2 regions of the Microbispora sp. NPDC088329 genome follow, and region 2 is predicted to be linked to the other one. Evidence: riboswitches for the same ligand, from Rfam matches in the RefSeq annotation. Region 2 holds a riboswitch; the other holds the start of a gene.
The links. Region 2 has a riboswitch for cobalamin ahead of AB0O28_RS09780 (cobyric acid synthase). Riboswitches for the same ligand answer to the same signal wherever they lie in the genome.
Positions count from the first base shown of each region.

Region 1: it holds a riboswitch for cobalamin, as region 2 does, so the genes downstream of both, AB0O28_RS14390 (ribonucleoside-diphosphate reductase subunit alpha) here and AB0O28_RS09780 (cobyric acid synthase) in region 2, are expected to answer to the same signal.

Region 1 is NZ_JBFBIP010000006.1:102,326-108,201, reverse strand. Features, by position in the region: gene AB0O28_RS14395 (ribonucleotide-diphosphate reductase subunit beta) at 1-903, opposite strand, end outside; gene AB0O28_RS14390 (ribonucleoside-diphosphate reductase subunit alpha) at 900-3,113, opposite strand; cobalamin riboswitch at 3,247-3,476, opposite strand; gene AB0O28_RS14385 (tripartite tricarboxylate transporter substrate-binding protein) at 3,522-4,460, opposite strand; gene AB0O28_RS14380 (hypothetical protein) at 4,780-5,403, shown strand; gene AB0O28_RS14375 (hypothetical protein) at 5,780-5,876, opposite strand, start outside.
Region 2 is NZ_JBFBIP010000003.1:509,390-515,265, reverse strand. Features, by position in the region: gene AB0O28_RS09790 (VWA domain-containing protein) at 1-962, opposite strand, end outside; gene AB0O28_RS09785 (histidine phosphatase family protein) at 959-1,546, opposite strand; gene AB0O28_RS09780 (cobyric acid synthase) at 1,540-3,063, opposite strand; cobalamin riboswitch at 3,116-3,240, opposite strand; gene AB0O28_RS09775 (serine/threonine-protein kinase) at 3,303-4,841, opposite strand; gene AB0O28_RS09770 (FtsX-like permease family protein) at 4,925-5,876, shown strand, end outside.

The DNA of each region.
Region 1 (5,876 bases), on a different contig from region 2:
CATGAAGGGGAAGGGGTTGTCCGTGCCGTACCGCACGGGCAGGCCGAGCCGGGCGAGCCTGCGGTCGGCGACGTACTCCAGGTAGCGCCGCATGTTGTCGGCGCTCATGACGCCGTGCCCGTCGCCGCACAGGTCGCGGGCGAAGGCGAGCTCGGCGGCGACCGCCTCCTCCATCATCCGCGTCACCTGGGCCGCCAGCTCGGCGTCGAACAGGTCCGGCTCCTCGCGGCGCACGGTGTCCACCACCTCGAAGGCGAACTCCATGTGCATCGACTCGTCGCGGAACACCCAGTTGGTGCCCGTGGCGAGGCCGCCGAGCAGGCCGCGCGAGCGGAACCAGTAGACGTACGCGAAGGCGCCGTAGAAGAACAGTCCCTCGATGCAGGCGGCGAAGCAGATGAGGTTGAGCAGGAAGGCCCGCCGGTCCTCCCGGGTCTCCAGCCGGCTCAGCTCGCTGATCGAGTCGATCCAGCGGAAGCAGAACTCGGCCTTGTCGCGGATCGACGGGATGTGCTCGACGGCGGCGAACGCCTTGACCCGCTCGTCGAGGTCGGGCAGGTAGGTGTCCAGCAGGGTCAGGTAGAACTGGACGTGCACCGCCTCCTCGAACAGCTGGCGGCTCAGGTACAACCGCGCCTCGGGGGCGTTCACGTGCTGGTAGAGGTTCAGCACGAGGTTGTTGGCCACGATCGAGTCGCCGGTCGCGAAGAACGCCACGAGCCGGTTGATCAGGTGCCGCTCCCCCTCGTCCAGGGTCGCGAGGTCGGCGAGATCGGAGGCGAGGTCGACCTCCTCCACCGTCCAGGTGTTCCTGATCGCCGCGCGGTATCTCTCGTAGAACCCGGGGTAGCGCATCGGGCGCAGGGTCAGGTCCATACCGGGGTCGAGCAGCATCGTTCTCATTGGCAGGCCTCGCAGATCTCGGGGTTTTCCAGGGAGCAGGCGACGGCTTCCGCCGGGGCGACCGCGGGCACGGTCGTCTGGGCGATCCTCGTCGCCGGGCGGGAGCGCAGGTAGTAGGTGGTCTTCAGGCCCGACCGCCAGGCGTAGGCGTACATCGAGGAGAGCTTGCCGATGGTGGGGGCGGCCATGAAGAGGTTGAGCGACTGCGACTGGTCGACGTACGGCTGCCGCGCGGCGGCCAGGTCGATGAGGGCCTTCTGCGGAAGCTCCCAGGCGGTGCGGTAGAGCGCCCTGATCTCGTCGGGGATGGTCGTGATGTCCTGGATCGAGCCGTCGTTGAGCTTGATCGCGTCGCGCATCGGCCTGGTCCACAGGCCGAGGGCCTGGAGATCGCGCACGAGATACCGGTTGACCTGGAGGAACTCTCCCGACAGCGTCTCGCGCTTGAAGACGTTGGACACCTGCGGCTCGACGCACTCGTAGCAGCCGGCGATCGAGGCGATCGTGGCCGTCGGCGCGATCGCGACCAGCAGGGAGTTGCGCAGCCCGGTCTCCGCGATCCTGGCCCGCAGCGCGGCCCACTCCTCGGGATGCGCAGGGGCGCACGGGAAGTGGTCGGGGTGCAGCACGCCGCCCGCCGCCCGGGTCTCCTCGTAGGCGGGGTGGCGCCCGCGTTCGACGGCCAGGTCGGCCGAGGTGCCGTACGCCGCGAGCGCGATCTCCTCGGCGATGCGGGTCGACAGCGTGAGCGCCTCGGGCGAGTCGAACGGCAGGCGCAGCGCGAAGAACACGTCGGCGAGGCCCATGACGCCGAGCCCCACGGGCCGCCACCTCCGGTTGGCCGCCTCCGCCTCCGGCGTCGGGTAGAAGCCGAGGTCGATCGTCCGGTCCAGGAACCGCACGGCGGTGCGGACGGTGGCGCGCAGCCTGCCGAAGTCGACGGCGTCACCCTCGGGGGTCAGGTGGGCGGCCAGGTTGACCGAGCCGAGGTTGCACACGGCGGTCTCGCCGTCGCTGGTGACCTCCAGGATCTCGGTGCACAGGTTGGACAGGTGGATGACGTTGCCGGGCAGCGCGGTCTGGTTGGAGGCGCGGTTGGCGGCGTCCTTGAACGTCATCCAGCCGTTGCCGGTCTGGGCGAGGGTGCGCATCATCCGGGCGTACAGGGCCCGGGCGGGCACCTGCCGGACATATCGCCCGGCGGACTCCAGTTCGCGGTAGCGGGCGTCGAACGCCTCGCCCCACAGGTCGGTCAGCTCGGGGACCTCCTTGGGGTCGAACAGCGACCACGTGCCATCCGCCTCGACCCGGCGCATGAACTCGTCGGGCACCCAGTTGGCCAGGTTGAGGTTGTGGGCGCGGCGCGACTCCTCGCCCGTGTTGTCGCGAAGCTCCAGGAACTCCTCGATGTCGGCGTGCCAGGTCTCCAGGTAGACGCAGGCCGCGCCCTTGCGCCTGCCGCCCTGGTTGACCGCCGCCACCGACGCGTCGAGCGTGCGCAGCCACGGCACGATGCCGTTGGACAGGCCGTTGGTGCCCCGGATGAGCGAGCCGCGCGAGCGCACCCGCGTCCAGGCGACGCCGATGCCGCCGGAGTACTTCGACAGCCGCGCCACCTGGCCGTACCGCTCGTAGATGCTCTCCAGCTCGTCGCGCGGCGAGTCGAGCAGGAAGCACGACGACAGCTGCGGCCGGCGGGCGCCCGAATTGAACAGCGTCGGCGAACTGGGCAGGTAGGCCAGGGCGGACATCAGGCCGTACAGCTCGGCCGCCTCCGCCACCGAGGCCGACAGGCCGCAGGCGACCCGCAGCAGGAAGTGCTGCGGGCGTTCCAGCACCCGCCGGGTGACCGGGTGACGCAGCAGGTAGCGGTCGTAGACCGTGCGCAGCCCGAAGTATTCGAAGCGGTCGTCGGCCGCCGGGTCGATCAGCGCGTCGAGCGACTCGGCCTCGTCGGCCACGAACGCGGCGACGACGTCGCCCAGCAGCCCGGCGGCGTGGGCGGCCGCGACCGACTCGGAGAACGTGCGCACCCCCTCGGCCGCCGCCTCCTCCGCGATCAGCCCGTTCAGCAGCCGGGCCGCCCGGCGGGAGTTCTCCGGGTCGGCGATGACCCCGGCCGCCGCCTCCTCGATGGCCTGCCACACGGCCGCCACGTCGCGCGCGCCGTCCGCCCGCGCCAGGCCGGGCGCCGGGTCGGTGATCGTCATCAGATGCCCCCTCCTCGTCGTTCCGTGTCCGGCCGGATCGGAGAAGGGGCATGCCGCGGCGCACGCGCACGGAACAGACGTGCCGTGACGGTGCGGCGAACCCTCCCGCGAGGCCCGGCGCGGGGCGCGCGCCCATGCGCGCGCCGTCACTGGCAGGTCTTCGGACTCGCGGGCGTCCGGCCGGGCTCACGCCCCACCGGTCCTACTGGCCGTCGCTTCCCGGGCGCACCCACGCCCAGTGCTCATACACAGCACAGTGCCATGTGACGGCGGTCGTTCCCGCTCACCGCTGCGGGGCAGTCCCGGATTCGCACCGGGTTCCCTCTTGCCTCACCTAGGTGAACCAGCAACGCGATGGATCCTACATCTTGTGGCCCTGCTCGCAACCGGCCCTACAAGTTGTGTTTTTCAGTGCAATCCGAGATCATTGAGCAGCAGAGCCGTACGGCGCGCCTCGACGGTCAGCCATTGCCGGAAGTCGTCGCCCTCGAGCCACATCGGCGTCCAGTCGTTACGCTCGCACAGGCTCCGCCATCCCGGAGTGCCGGCGACGGCCCGGCACAGATCGAGCAGGGCGTCCCGCCCGGGCGTGCCAGGCGGAGCGATCAGCCCGGTCCAGTCGGCGTACACGATCCGTACGCCCGACTCCGACAGCGTCGGCGCGTCCACTCCGGGCAGCCGCTCGGCGGAGGAGACGGCGAGGGGCCGCAGCCGTCCGGCGCGCACGTGGGGGGCGACCTCGCGCCTGCCGCCGAACCCGAGAGCGATCCGCCCGTCGAGGACCGCGGCGACGGCCTGCGCCCTGGTGTCGAACGCGACGTAGTGGAGCAGGCGCGGGTCGGCTCCCAGGCCCCGCGCGGTCAGGCCGAGCAGCAGGTGCTCCGGACCTCGGTCGGCGCCGCCGCCCACTGCGGGCCCGCCGGGGTCGCGCAGCAGAGCGGCGGCGAAATGCTCGAAGGTGCGGTAGCCCGAGTCGGGAGAGGCGACCAGCACCTCCCACTCCCCCGCCAGCCGAGCGAGCGGGACGGCCCTCGTGACCAGGAGCGGGTCACGGGTCAGCGCGCAGGCGGCGAGCAGCGCCGGGTCGGCGATCACCAGATCGGTCCGCGGCCCGCCCGGCCGGGCGAGCAACTGCCCGCCGTCACCGGTCTCCCGCCTGATCCGTACGGCCCGGGCCCAGCGGCGCCCCTCGATGAGCGCCTTGAACCCGGCGGCGACGCCGTCTCCGCATCCTCCGGGCGGCCCGGGGACCGCGAGAGAGAGCTCCCTCCGGTACGGCGGCGCCTGGACGCCGCACGCGCCCGCGAGGGCCAGGGCTCCCAGCGCGAGGACCGTACGGCGTCGCATGTCGGCACCCTCCTACTCGAAGAGCCCCTTACACGCACAGACTATGAGTAACTACACCATGTCACCACATAACGGACGTTACGGCTGCGGCGATCGGTAGGCGAGCCGCGGCGGTGGCCTGCGGGAGCACAAGGGCCCTGCCGCTTGCTGCCAGAGGACGTGGACATGCGGGAGGGCGGTAGCAGGAAGCTGCAATCACCGGGCAACATGCTGCCGCCGAATTGCCTGGTTCCGGGGCTGAAGGCACAGTTGATTGTGCGAGGACGAAACAGCCCACGGAGAAGCCCGCGCCTCGCGCTCACACCCCTACCCTGTCCGGATGGGCACCGACATCTACGGATTCATAGAGATGCGTCACCCGCACGCCGACGAGGACTGGTACGAGGGAGACGCGTGGAGCGTTTCCCTGCCTCTTTACCCGCTCTATGGCGTCAATGACTACGCGTCGCTCGGTTGCCTCTTCGGCATTCGCAACCGGCTTGACTGGGCCCCTGTCGCTGCCGGCCGTGGCCTGCCGACGGACGTTTCGGGACCCGTCCGTACCCACTATGAGAACTGCGCGCGGTTGGATGCCGCCATTCATGGCAGCACGTGGGTCTCATGGGCGGAGCTTCGTGATCTGGACATGACCGTCCGCCCTGCCGCCCGAGGAGTGCTCGATGTGCACTCGGAAGGCGGCTACTCGATCACGCGGTATCGGATCGACGACCGGTGGCCCGATGAGGTCGTCGAGCGGTACGGCATGCCGCCCTTGGGCATCTCGCCCGTTGGGGCCCCCGCGGGCCGCTGGGAGATCTCGGGACAGACCCTCGAGTACGGCCCGGTGACGCGACTGGACGTGCTGGGACCGGGCACCGGGTGGGAGCACGTCTTCGCGGTGATGCGGGCGCTGGCGCAGCGGTTCGGGCCCGAAGGCGTGCGTCTGGTCGTCTGGTTCGACTGAGGGCGTCGTCCCGCTTTCGGGCGGGTTCCGCTTGCTGTCAGGGGCGCGGGCACGCAGGACGCGATCGTCTCGCCGCCACTATTGGAATCGGCGGGATGCAGGCCGCGGCGGGCGGCACCACTTGGGAGGCCCCAAGAGTTCGTCAACCCGGCACCCGTACAAGACCGCGGCGCCCCTTCACCGGCTCGTCACGCCGCGCCGGACTCCGCCGGCCCTCCCCTTCCCCTCACTTGCCGAGCAGGGCGTCGCCTATGAGTTGGACGGCGTATCCGATCACCGCGCCAAGGAGCAACTGGGCCCACTGCGTCCGGTTGAGACGCGCCTGGAGAAGGTTCACCAGCTCCTCCAGCTCGGTCCGCTGCGGCGCCGACTCGGGCTACTGCTGCCGGGCGATCTGCCGTACGCGCCCGAACTGCTCACGGCTCCGGCGTGCGGCCCGCACCAGGGTGAACACGAGTACGGCGACGACGGGC
Region 2 (5,876 bases):
GCGTCGAACGGATCCCTTCGACGCCGGTGGGGCAGTGCCAGCCGGGCCGCCACCCGGACGTCCTCCCGGGTCACCACGTCCCGGCCCTGCCAGGCGGCGTGCGCCACCGCCGCATGCGCCGTGACGAGATCGGCCCGCAGCCCGTCCACCCCGAACCCCGCGCAGACGGCCGTGATCTGCCGCAGCCGCGAGTCGGGCAGCCGCACCGACCCGAGGACGGCACGGGCACGCGCGATCCGTGCGGCCAGGGCGGCCTCCTCCGCGGCCCAGCGCGCGGCGAACCCCTCCGGATCGGCGTCGAACGCGAAGCGCCGCCGTACGACCTCGGCCCGCTCGTCCGGCTCCCGCGTCGCGCGCACCTCCACGGTCAGCCCGAACCGGTCGAGCAACTGCGGGCGCAGTTCGCCCTCCTCCGGGTTCATGGTCCCCACGAGCAGGAACCGCGCGGCATGCCGGATCGAAACGGTCTCCCGCTCGACGTAGCAGACCCCGAGCGCGGCCGCGTCGAGCAGCAGGTCCACGAGGTGGTCGTGCAGGAGGTTGACCTCGTCCACGTAGAGCACGCCGCGATGGGCCGCCGCGAGCAGCCCCGGCTCGAACGCCTTGACGCCCTCGGTCAGCGCCCGTTCCAGATCGAGCGAACCGACCAGCCGGTCCTCGGAGGCCCCCACAGGAAGCTCGACGAGGGACGCCGCCCGCAGCGCCCCTGCCGCGTCCGGCTCGTGCGGCCCGTCGGGGCAGCCGGGGTCCGGCGCCCCGGGGTCGCAGTGGAACCGGCACCCCGCCACCACCGCGACCTGCGGCAACTGCGCCGCCAGCGCGCGTACGATCGTGGACTTCGCGGTTCCCTTCTCGCCGCGGACGAGAACGCCGCCGACCCGGGACGAGACCGCGTTGAGCACCAGGGCCAGCTTCAGATCGGCGAGCCCGACGACGGCGCTGAACGGATAGGCGGAGTTCACAGGGCGGCCTTCCTGTTGACGTAGGCGATCCGCCAGCCGCCGTGCCGTGCGGCCAGCTCGGTGCGGGACAGCGGGGCGATGTCGAACAAGGCGGCCCGCGTCGCGGGCAGGCCGAGCGCGTGCGCGAGCGCGGCCCGGACGGGCCCGGCGTCGCAGACGGCGACCACGCGGGCGGCGTCCGCGTGCACCGACTCCAGCCACGCGGCCACCCGCGCGCCCAGCTCGGAAAGGCTCTCCCCGCCGTGCGGGGCGGCGTCCGGGTCGGTCAGCCAGGCGCCGAGACCCTCGGGCTCGGTCTCGGCGATCTCCGCGAACGGCCGTCCCGCCCAGGTGCCGTAATCGGCCTCGGCGAGCGCCCCGGCCACGACCGGCTCGCGCCCGGACGCGGCCCGCGCGGTCGCCACGGCCGCGGGCCAGGGCGCGGCGAAGACCACCGCGTCATCGGGGAGGGCCGGGTCGGTGCGGGCCAGATCGGTGCGGCGCAGGGCGGCGGCCTGCGCCAGCCCCGACGGATCGGCGTCCTCGGGGGCGGGGAAACAGGCGCGGCGTGTGCCGGGCGTTCCCGCCTGGCGAATGATCAACATGGGCCGTTCGCGCCGTTCGCGCCGGGCGGCAGGGCCCGCAGGCCCGGCGTGGGTCCGCTTCCGATGAGCGAGAGCAGCCCGCCGGTGTCGACGTTCCGCTCGACCAGGTCCCCGAGCGCGTCCAGCCGCGCCTCCCGCAGCCCCGCGAACGACAGCGACGGATCGCCCCGGAACTCCCGCCCGGCCGCCCTCGCCACCTCCCCGAGGAAGGCTCGCCGGAACCCGTCGTTCTCCAGCGCGCCGTGCCAGGTCGTGCCCCACACGTTTCCGGCGCGGCACCCGTCGAGGAACGGCTCACCCCCGTCGTGGGTGACGACCCCGTGATGGATCTCGTACGCGCGTACCGGATGCCCGTAGCCCTCGCCGACCGGCCGCCCGAGGGTCTTCTCCCTCGCGAACGCGACGTCGGCGGGGAGCAGCCCCAGGCCGGGCACCGTGCCGGCGCCGGACTCCACGTGGTCGGTGATGGTGCGGGCGAGCATCTGGTAACCGCCGCAGATCCCGAGCACCGGACCCGTCCTGCGGACGACGAGGTCGGCGATGCCGGTCGCGCGCAGCCAGGCCAGATCGTCCACCGTGGCCCGCGAACCCGGCAGGATCAGCAGGTCGGCGTCGGCGCAGGCGGCGGGTGAGGTGACGAAGCCGACCGTGACCCCCGGCTCGGCGGCCAGCGCGTCCACATCGGTGAAGTTGGAGATGCGTGGATACCGCACGACGGCCACCCGCAACGCGCCGTCAGCCGCGGCGCTCCCCGTGTTCCCCGTGTTTCCTCCCGGCCGGTTGTCGAGCGACAGCGAGTCCTCGACGTCCATCCACAGCCCGTCGAGCCACGGCACGACCCCGTAGACCCGGCGCCCGGTCAGCCCTTCGATCATGTCCAGCCCCGGCGCGAGCAGCTCCCGCGCGCCCCGGAACTTGTTCACGATAAATCCGGAAATATGCGCCTGATCGGCGGCGTCGAGCAGGGCGACCGTGCCGTACAGGTGCGCGAAGACGCCGCCGCGGTCGATGTCGCCCACGATGATCACGGGCAGCCCGACGGCCCTGGCCAGCCCCATGTTCGCGATGTCCCCCGCCCGGAGGTTGATCTCCGCCGGGGAGCCCGCCCCCTCGCAGATCACCACGTCGAACTCGTCGGCCAGCCGCCGGTACGACTCCACGGCGATCGCGCGCAGTTCGTCGCGATGCGCGCGGTATTCCAGCGCGTCCACGTCCGCGACCGGCCGTCCGCGCACGACGACCTGGCTACGGCGGTCGCTGCCCGGCTTGAGCAGGATCGGGTTCATGTCGGCCGTCGGCTCCAGCCCGCAGGCGGCCGCCTGCACGGCCTGGGCCCGCCCGATCTCCGCGCCGTCAGCCGTGACGTAGGAGTTCAGCGACATGTTCTGCGCCTTGAACGGCGCGACCCGTACGCCGCGGCGGGCCAGCCACCGGCACAGACCGGCCACCAGCACGCTCTTCCCGGCATCGGAGGTGGTGCCCGCGACCAGCAGGCCGCCGCCGGGCGCCCCGGCCATGGGATGTCCCCCCTGGGGGTGTCCGCGCCCCCGGTAGAAGGTCCGACGGCCGGAGTATCCTGGCTCCCGGATCCGCGCTTTCCCTCAGCCTTCCCGCCCGTGCGGGGCAGTGGCGTGGGTGAGGGTCGCTCCCCGGTGACAGTGGCGGGACCGCGCCGGATTCACACCGGCTTCCTCCGCGTCCGTCGCTTGCGGTGGTCAACATACACCTTCATGCCGGACGTTCCGCAAGTGTGCCGCTATGTGCGTTTCAACGTGGCGATCATGTAGAACGGCTCGTTCTTCGTGACCTCGTTCTCGCCGTGCCCGTTGTAGTCGAAGGTCATCGTCCCGTTGTCGTGGACGGTGAGGTAGATCGTGCCGTTGCGCACGCAGTTGCCCCGCATCGACACCCGCTTCAGGCGCACAGTGGTCCCGCTGACCACCTGGAGTCTGGACCTGCCTACGCACCGGTAGTCGACGAACTGCTCGGTGACGGTGTCGCCGCCCTTCGGCACGGTCAGCACGAGCGTGTCGTACGCGCCGGGCTCGTAGTCCACCCTGCCGCGCCACACGCCCGCGAAGCGTGCCGTGAAGCGCAGGGGCACGCGCGCGGTGGGCGCCGGACCGGGCCCCGAACCGAACGTCGGACTCGGCGCCGGAGCCGGCGTCCGCGTGGGTGTCCCCGCGAGTGTCCCCGTGAGTGAGGTGGCGGGCGAGGGGGCCGGAGTGACGGCGGCCGCAATGTGCCGCGCGACACCGTCGCCGTCACGGCCGCCGTCACGGTCGCCGTCACCGCCGGCGACGCCTCCGGACGGGAGCACGGACAGCAGCACGGCCCCCGTCGTCGCGGCCGCGAGCGTGACCGCCGCCCCCGCGAGCAGCCCACGGCGGCGGCCGGAGCCCCGCCGTGAGGGCACGGTGTCCTGTTCCGGAGAAACGGGACGCCCCGCGGCGGCGAGCAGGCCCGGAACGTCCCCGGCGGTCCCCTCCGGCGCCGCGGCGAGCAGCCGCATCGTGATGTCGAGGATGCCCGGGCGCTGTGCGGGGTCCTTGCGCAGGGCCAGCGCGACGATGGAGCGCAACGGCTCCTCCAGGTCGCCGAGGTCGGGCTCCTGGGTGAGCACGCGGTTCAGCACGGCGGGCAGCGCGTCGCCGCCGAACGGCGGCCTGCCGGTGGCGGCGAACACCATCACGCCGCCCCACGCGAACACGTCCCAGGCGGGCGCGGGCGGCTCGCCGGCGATCTGCTCGGGCGCCATGTAGGCGGGCGTGCCGAGGGCGCCACCGGTCGTCGTGGTCGCGTCGAGACGGCGTGCGACCCCGAAGTCGACGACCCTCGGACCGTCGGGCCCCAGCAGCACGTTGGCGGGCTTGAAGTCGCGGTGGACGATCCCGGCCTGGTGCACGGCGGCGAGTGCGGTCGCGGTCGCGACGGCCAGCCGGTGCAGGGCGGGCCCGGACCGCCGTCCCGCCCGCTGCAGCGTGGGGCCCTCCACGTACTCGCTCACGACGTAGGGCCGCGGGCCGTCCAGGTCGAAGCCGAGCACCCGGGCCACGCAGAACGGCGCGACCCGCCGCGCGGCGGCGATCTCCCGCGCGAAGCGGCGGCGGGCGTCCTCGTCACCCGGCCGGCCCCCGTGCGCCGGCTCGTGCAGCAGCTTGACCGCCACCGGCGCGCCCTCGGCCGTACGGCCGAGGTAGACCACCCCCTGGCCGCCCGCACCGAGGCGGCCCTCCAGCCGGCAGCCGCCGATCTCGGCCGGATCTCCGGGCAGCAACGGCTCCACCGCAGGCATGCAGCCCTCCTCGGCCCGTTTTCCCCTCACCCTAAATGAACGGAACGCTGGCACTTCCCGATCATGCTTGCCATCATGCCGGGATGGACGTGGTGGGGACGGTCCGGGCGCGGCTGCCGCTGGTGGTCCGGCGCGCCCTGGCCGAGCCCCTGCTGCTGACCGCCGCTTTCGGCTCCATCCTGCTCGCGACCACGGCGATCTCGGCGCTCCTGCTGCACGCGGGGTCGGCGACCCAGACGGGCGTGCGCCGGGCCCTGGAGACGGCGCCGCTCGGCGCCACCGCCACCGTCGTCACCTCCTCGGTCACGGCGAGGGACTTCACCGCCGTCGACCGGGCCGTGCGCGCGGGGATCGCCCACGCCCACCCGGAAGTGCCCGTACGGGTCACGGTGCGCGTCGAGTCCGGCTCCTACGCGCTGCGGGGACGGGAGCGCGGCGATGATGACCAGCCCGTGCTGACCCGGTTCGCCACGTACGAGGGACTGGACGGCCGGACGGACCTGGTGAGCGGGCGCTGGCCGGCCGAGGGCGGCCCCGCGGCGGGGGCGGCGGCAACGGTGGAAGCGGCGCTGTCCGAGCCGGCATCGCGGGCCATGGGGGTGTCCGCAGGCGACGAGTTCACCGTCGTGGGACGCCTGGACGGCGCGCCGGTCCGCGTACGGGTCACCGGCCTTTTCCGGTTGCGCGACTCCGGCGACTCGCGCTGGGCGGGGGAGGACCTGCTGCGCTACGGCACGCGGACGGGCGACTTCACCTCCCAGGGGCCCCTGGTCGTGCCGGCCGGCGCCTTCCTCGGCCGGTTCACGACCGGCGACTCGGCCCGCTGGCTGGCCGAACCCGACCTGCGCCGGCTTCCGCCCGACCGGGTGCGGGCGTTGTCCACGTCGGTCGCCGGGGTCTCCGCCGACGTGCGGGCCGGCTGCCCCCGGTGCGCGGTCACCGAGACGCTGTCCGCGACGCTGCTGCGGCTCGACCGTGGCGCCCTGACCGCCCGCTCGACCATGCTGGTCCCGGTGTTCCAGTTGCTGGTGCTGG